DNA from 2 places in the Blautia sp. HCN-1074 genome. Region 1 is predicted to be linked to the other one. Evidence: predicted binding sites of a transcription regulator. Region 1 holds the regulator's gene; the other holds the start of a gene.
The links. The regulator HrcA, encoded in region 1, represses chaperone genes, less so after heat shock. The targets are predictions, from matches to a motif close to TGTTAGCACTCNNNNNNNNNGAGTGCTAACA.
Positions count from the first base shown of each region.

Region 2: clpB (ATP-dependent chaperone ClpB) is a predicted target of HrcA. The motif match lies at 1,073-1,103, and genes of this name have one in related genera.

Region 1 covers NZ_JBBKBP010000001.1:112,867-116,289, forward strand. The annotation lists gene dnaK (molecular chaperone DnaK) at 1-696, opposite strand, end outside; gene grpE (nucleotide exchange factor GrpE) at 757-1,401, opposite strand; gene hrcA (heat-inducible transcriptional repressor HrcA) at 1,419-2,459, opposite strand; gene uvrB (excinuclease ABC subunit UvrB) at 2,840-3,423, opposite strand, start outside.
Region 2 covers NZ_JBBKBP010000001.1:301,598-305,020, reverse strand. The annotation lists gene WKT11_RS01445 (NAD-dependent protein deacetylase, SIR2 family) at 1-177, shown strand, start outside; partial or broken gene WKT11_RS01440 (helix-turn-helix domain-containing protein) at 336-816, opposite strand; gene clpB (ATP-dependent chaperone ClpB) at 1,191-3,423, shown strand, end outside.

The DNA.
Region 1 (3,423 bases):
TCTCTGAAGTGCCATCTTATCATTGCTTAAGTCAACGCCTTCTGCTTTCTTGAACTCTGCAAGCATGTAATCTGTAACTTTCTGGTCGAAGTCATCACCACCAAGGCGGTTGTTACCTGCTGTGGAAAGAACTTCGATAACACCATCACCGATTTCGATTACAGATACGTCGAATGTACCGCCACCTAAATCGTATACCATGATCTTCTGTTCTTTTTCATTGTCAAGGCCATATGCAAGAGCTGCTGCTGTTGGCTCGTTGATAATACGTTTTACATCAAGACCGGCAATCTTACCGGCATCTTTTGTTGCCTGACGCTGAGCATCATTGAAATATGCAGGAACTGTGATAACTGCTTCTGTAACTTTCTCACCAAGGTATCCTTCTGCATCTTTTTTCAGTTTCTGAAGGATCATAGCAGAAATTTCCTGTGGGGAATATTTCTTGTCGTCGATTGTTACACGGTAGTCAGTACCCATCTCTCTTTTAATGGAAGAGATTGTTCTCTCTGCGTTTGTTACTGCCTGACGTTTTGCAGGTTCACCTACAAGACGTTCTCCTGTTTTTGTGAAAGCGACAACTGATGGTGTTGTTCTTGCGCCTTCTGTATTAGCGATAACTGTTGGCTGTCCACCTTCCATTACGGCTACACAGCTATTTGTTGTACCTAAGTCAATACCAATGATTTTTCCCATAATCTTGTTCCTCCTGTTTATTTTCAACTAGATTTGATATATTCTATATTTTCATGTAAATTAGTTGGCTACTTTTACCATACTGTGGCGGACTACGAAATCCTTGTAGGTGTAACCCTTCTGGAATTCTTCTACCACAATATTCTCACCAGCTTCTTCGTCCTCCACATGCATCACTGCATTGTGGAAGTTCGGATCAAATTCCTTACCAACTGCTTCAATCGGTTTCACGCCCAGCTCATCTAATGTTGTAATCAGCTGTTTGTAAATCATCTTCATGCCATCTGCAAAAGAATCTCCTTCAGGTGCCTGTGCAAGACCTCTCTCGAAGTTATCCACAACCGGAAGCATCTTCTCAACAATATCCTTGGCTCCGATGATATACATACTGGATTTCTCTTTTTCCGTTCTCTTACGGAAGTTATCGAATTCAGCCATGTTTCGTTTCAGTCTGTCTGTAAGTTCTTCAATCTGCTGTTCAAATTTATCTTTTTCTTTTTTCTTCTTGCCGAAGAAAGAAGTTTTTGATTTGCTGTCTTTCTTGTCATCCTGGGAAGCTTCCTCGTCTCCGTCCTCTACCGGGATTTCCTCTGTTTCTGCTTCACCGTTCTCTACAACCTCAGGTTCATTCTCAACAGTTTCTTCTGTTACCGGAGTCTCTGTTGTCTCTTCTTCCTGAGCTGTGTTCTTTGTTTCTTCTGACACTCTCTATTACCGCCTTTCTAACTCTCTTTCTTAATCAGTTCGTCCAGCTGGACTTTCAAAGCCTTCAGGCTGTCAACTACATTTGCATAATCCATACGCTTGGGACCGATGATACCGATGGTACCATGCATTCCTTCTCCAAGTTCGTAAGTGGCTGTGACCACACTGCAGTCTTTCATGGTCTGCACCGGCATCTCATCACCAATGTACACCTGAATTCCTGTGTTCTCGGTATCAGACATTCTCTCTTTCACCAGGTCTACCAGATCCTGCTTCTCTTCAAATGCTGAAATCAGCTCGCTCGCTTTGCTTGTGTCTGCAAGCTCCGGATACTTGAAAATGTTGGTTGCTCCTGAAGTATATATCTGCATATCATCTTCGTCTACCTGGATGGTGTCTGCCACTGCATCAAGGACTGTGCCAACCACAGAGCCATGTACACCTGCCTGTTCTTTCAGGCGGGCGATCATTCCCAGGTTGATGTCCTGAATAGGCACACCATTTAAGTTGGTGTTAAGAAGAAGATTTAATTTCAGGATTGTCTGATCGTCCATCTCCTCATCCAGATTGATGATCTGGTTTCGGATGACATTGTTATCACTCACTACTACTGCCACAAGCTGAAGTGGTGTCACTCGGGAAAGCTGGATGAATTTAATCTTGCTTCCGCTGTACTGTGGAACAGAGATCATTGTTGCATAGTTGGTATTGGAGGCAAGTACCTTTGCTACCTGTTTCAGCATTTTATCCAGTTTATCGGTTTTCTCTATCATGAGATCTTTGATTTCCTGAACCTCTGATTCCTTTTCTTTCATCAGCTCGTCTACGTAGAGGCGATAACCTTTATCAGAAGGAATTCTTCCGGCTGAGGTGTGGGGCTGTACGATATATCCCATATCTGTCAGGTCTGACATCTCATTCCGGATGGTGGCAGAGCTTACATTTAAATCTGCAAACTTGGAAATGGTCCGGGAACCCACCGGTTCGCCTGTTTCCATGTAGGTTTTGATGATGGCTTTTAGTATTTTCTTTTTACGATCATCTAATTCCTGATCCATGAAGTTCCACTCCTTTACTGCCTTTGTTTTTGGTTTGTTAGCACTCATGTTTTAGGAGTGCTAACACCTTATGCTCATAAGATAGCACTCTTGATTTGGTTTGTCAATATTATTTTGTGAATTTTTTGTTATTTTATGAACAATGGGAATTATTAAGATTATGTTATAGAAAGGGACGCGGGGAGAAAGTATTGATATTGTGTGCGGTTTCGGACGCTAAGAGATACTAAGTCTGCAGATTTCTGCGGACTTAGTATCTCTTAGCATCCTGCAAATGCACACAATATCAATACTTTCTCCCCGCTGGCTGTTCAGGACGATCATATAGGCGGGGCTCTCTCCTGGGAGGCGAATCGCCTCTTCTAAAACTCGGTGTAGAATTATTTGTCTAAAGTATCCAGATTCTTTTTCAGGTCGATCATTTTATCGCGGAGTTCGGCGGCTTGTTCGAAGTTGAGGTCTGCGGCTGCGGCGCGCATTTGTTTTTCTACCTGGGTGATGAGTTTGATAAGTTCTTTGCGGGTCATGGACTCTGGGTCTTTCTGGAGTCGGACTTCGGTTTCGGCTACTGCTTTGGATACGGCGATGAGGTCACGGACTGCTTTTTTGATAGTAGTCGGAGTAATTCCGTGTTCTTTGTTGTAGGCTTCCTGAATAGTTCGGCGGCGGTTGGTTTCGGTGATGGCTTTGTGCATGGAATCGGTCATGTTGTCTGCGTACATGATTACATGGCCTTCGCTGTTTCGGGCAGCTCGTCCGATGGTCTGGATGAGGGAGGTTTCGGAACGGAGAAAGCCTTCTTTGTCTGCATCCAGGATTGCTACCAGGGTGATTTCCGGGATGTCCAGGCCTTCCCTGAGGAGGTTGATTCCTACCAGTACATCAAAGACATCCAGACGCATATCGCGGATGATGCGGGCACGCTCTAAGGTATCGATATCGGAATGAAGATAGCGGACCCGGA
Region 2 (3,423 bases), 190 kb from region 1:
CGTATGATCAAAGAGCCTTTCATGAGCCTTGCTGCTTCTGAACCTGAAGCAGTTTATATCACCTTCAATAAAGGAGAAGTCTATATTCCTTCAGCAATTGCCGGAAAGTCGATCGGGGTAGATGGAGATATTGGGGAAGCGCTGAAAGAAATATGTCTGGCAAGAGAGAACCTATAGGGTTGTTTATATATTTCTATTTAGACAATTAATTTTTCTGAATGGACAATGCAAAAAAGGCACTGAAAACCGTAGAAATATTGGATTTTCAGTGCCTTTTCTATTAGTTAAAGAGAAAAAATATAATAAATTTAAGTTTTGCTAAGTTTCGCTAAATTCTATTCGTTTGAGCATCGCCATTGCTTTGAAGGTTCACGTTTTCCACAATCATCACAAGTCTGCGGCCAGTTAATTTTCCATTCAAAATATTCATCTCTGGTAATTTTACCAGATTTCAGTTCTTCTTTTCTAAGAGTCCATTCTTTCAAAAAATCATTAAGAATCCCATAATTAAACCACATGCCAACAGGCGAATGTGCGGGCCAGCTATCAGAATCATGGTAGCGAATAGCTGTATCGTCACTGGAATTTGAGTTTTCGCCTGGATAAGTCTCTGATTGAAAGAGATTGATCATACCGGGATTAAATTCATCAATCCAGAACAAAATTTCCATCAGTTCAGAAGCATTCATTGTAGTTGGTTTCGTATTGAGCAAGGCGATTTGCACCTTTATCGCCCCAGCCGAGGACTGCACCGAGTTCTGCCTGTGTCATATTCCGGAATGTCCGGATTTTTTTTATTTTATCACCAATTGTCATATCAGATTTCCTACTTTCTATTTGATAAAAGATTTGTCGTAAAAATGTGGTCAAATCAAGAAAATTGAGTGCGAAAGCAAGTGAAAAATCCCTGTGAAGTAGTGGATACGCCATGCACAGCTCGGGAAAGATTTCCCTCGCTGTAGGGCTGTCGCCCTATAAAATAGCAAAAAAAGACGTCCTTGCAAGTAAACTTGCAGGGCGTTTTTTTCACCATTTAGCATGGCTCGTAGCGTTAACAAATTCTTCACAAAATAATTAGCACTCAACGCTTGACAGTGCTAACAACATGTGTTATATTACATGCAGAACAAAGAAAACAACATATTTCTCCTTTGGGAGAGATATTTCTCATATAAGAGGAGGGTTAGCCTATGAATATCAGTAAATTTACACAGAAATCCGTACAGGCTGTCCAGGATCTGGAGAAGGTTGCTTATCAGTTTGGCAACCAGGAGATTGAGGAGGAGCATCTTTTATATGCTCTGCTGGAACAGGAAGACAGCCTGATTCTTAAACTGATCGAGAAGATGGAGATAGATAAAGATTATTTCAGAAATTCTCTGAATCAGGCGCTGGATGCTAAGGTTAAGGTATCCGGCGGTGAACTTCGTTTCGGACAGTATCTGAACAAGGCTCTGGTCAGTGCAGAGGATGAAGCAAAGGCAATGGGAGATGAATATGTCTCTGTAGAGCATCTCTTCCTTGCTTTATTAAGATATCCAAGTCCAAGCATGAAGAAGCTGTTTCAGGAATTTGGTATTACTAAGGAACGTTTCCTGCAGGCACTTTCTACAGTACGAGGCAATCAGCGTGTAGTCAGTGACAATCCGGAAGCTACTTATGATACTTTGAATAAATATGGTGAGGATTTAGTCGAAAAGGCACGTAACCAGAAGCTGGATCCTGTGATCGGACGTGATGAGGAAATCCGTAATATCATCAGAATCCTTTCCCGTAAGACCAAGAATAATCCTGTACTTATCGGTGAGCCTGGTGTAGGTAAGACTGCAGCAATCGAAGGTCTTGCTCAGAGGATTGTGGCAGAGGATGTGCCGGAAGGCTTGAAGGATAAGAAGATTTTTGCCCTGGATATGGGTGCTCTGGTAGCAGGTGCCAAATACAGAGGTGAGTTTGAGGAACGTCTGAAAGCAGTCCTTGAAGAAGTAAAGAAGAGTGAAGGAAACATTATTCTTTTCATTGATGAGTTACATCTGATCGTTGGTGCAGGTAAGACTGACGGAGCCATGGATGCAAGCAATATGCTGAAACCTATGCTTGCCAGAGGTGAGCTTCACTGTATCGGTGCCACAACTCTGGATGAGTACCGTCAGTATATTGAGAAAGATGCCGCTCTGGAACGTCGTTTCCAGCCTGTTATGGTAGATGAACCTACAGTGGAGGATACCATTTCCATCCTTCGTGGTCTGAAGGAGAGATATGAGGTCTTCCATGGTGTTAAGATCACAGACAGTGCGCTGGTTGCAGCAGCTACACTTTCACATAGATATATCACAGACCGTTTTCTTCCTGATAAGGCCATTGACCTGGTGGATGAGGCCTGTGCCCTGATCAAGACAGAGCTGGACTCCATGCCTTCAGAGCTGGATGAACAGCGCCGTAAGATCATGCAGCTGGAGATCGAGGAATCTGCACTGAAGAAAGAGACAGATAACCTGAGTAAGGAACGTCTGGAAACACTTCAGAAGGAGCTGGCAGAGCTTCGTGATACCTTTAATACACAGAAAGCACAGTGGGATAATGAGAAGCATTCTGTAGAGAAATTACAGAAGCTTCGTGAGCAGATTGAGGATGTGAATAAGCAGATTCAGAAAGCAAAACAGAACTATGATCTGGAGAAGGCTGCACAGTTACAGTACGGCGAACTTCCGAAATTACAGCAACAGCTGGAAATCGAAGAAAAGAGTGTCAAAGAAAGTGACAGAAGTCTGGTACATGAGGCAGTTACTGATGATGAGATCGCAAGGATCATTTCCAGATGGACCGGTATTCCTGTAACAAGACTGACAGAAGGCGAGAGAGCGAAACTCCTTACTCTGGAAGATCAGCTTCATAAGAGAGTTGTAGGCCAGGATGAAGGTGTGAAGAGGGTTACAGATGCGATCCTTCGTTCCAAAGCCGGCATCAAGGATCCGACCAAACCTATCGGTTCTTTCCTGTTCCTTGGTCCTACAGGTGTAGGTAAGACAGAGCTTGCCAAGACTTTAGCAGAGAATCTGTTTGATGATGAGCAGAATATGGTCAGAATTGATATGAGTGAGTACATGGAGAAGTATTCTGTATCCAGACTGATCGGAGCGCCTCCCGGATATGTAGGATATGAGGAGGGCGGCCAGCTTACTGAGGCAGTCCGCCGTAAACCATACAGTGTTGTACTTTTCGATGAGATTGAGAAAGCACATCCGGATGTGTTTAACGTACTGCTGCAGGTACTGGATGATGGCCGTATCACAGATTCTCAGGGACGTACAGTTGACTTTAAGAATACAATTCTTATCATGACTTCCAACATCGGTTCTCCGTATCTGCTGGATGGTATTGATGAGAATGGTGAGATCAAACCTGAGGCTCAGAGTCAGGTTATGG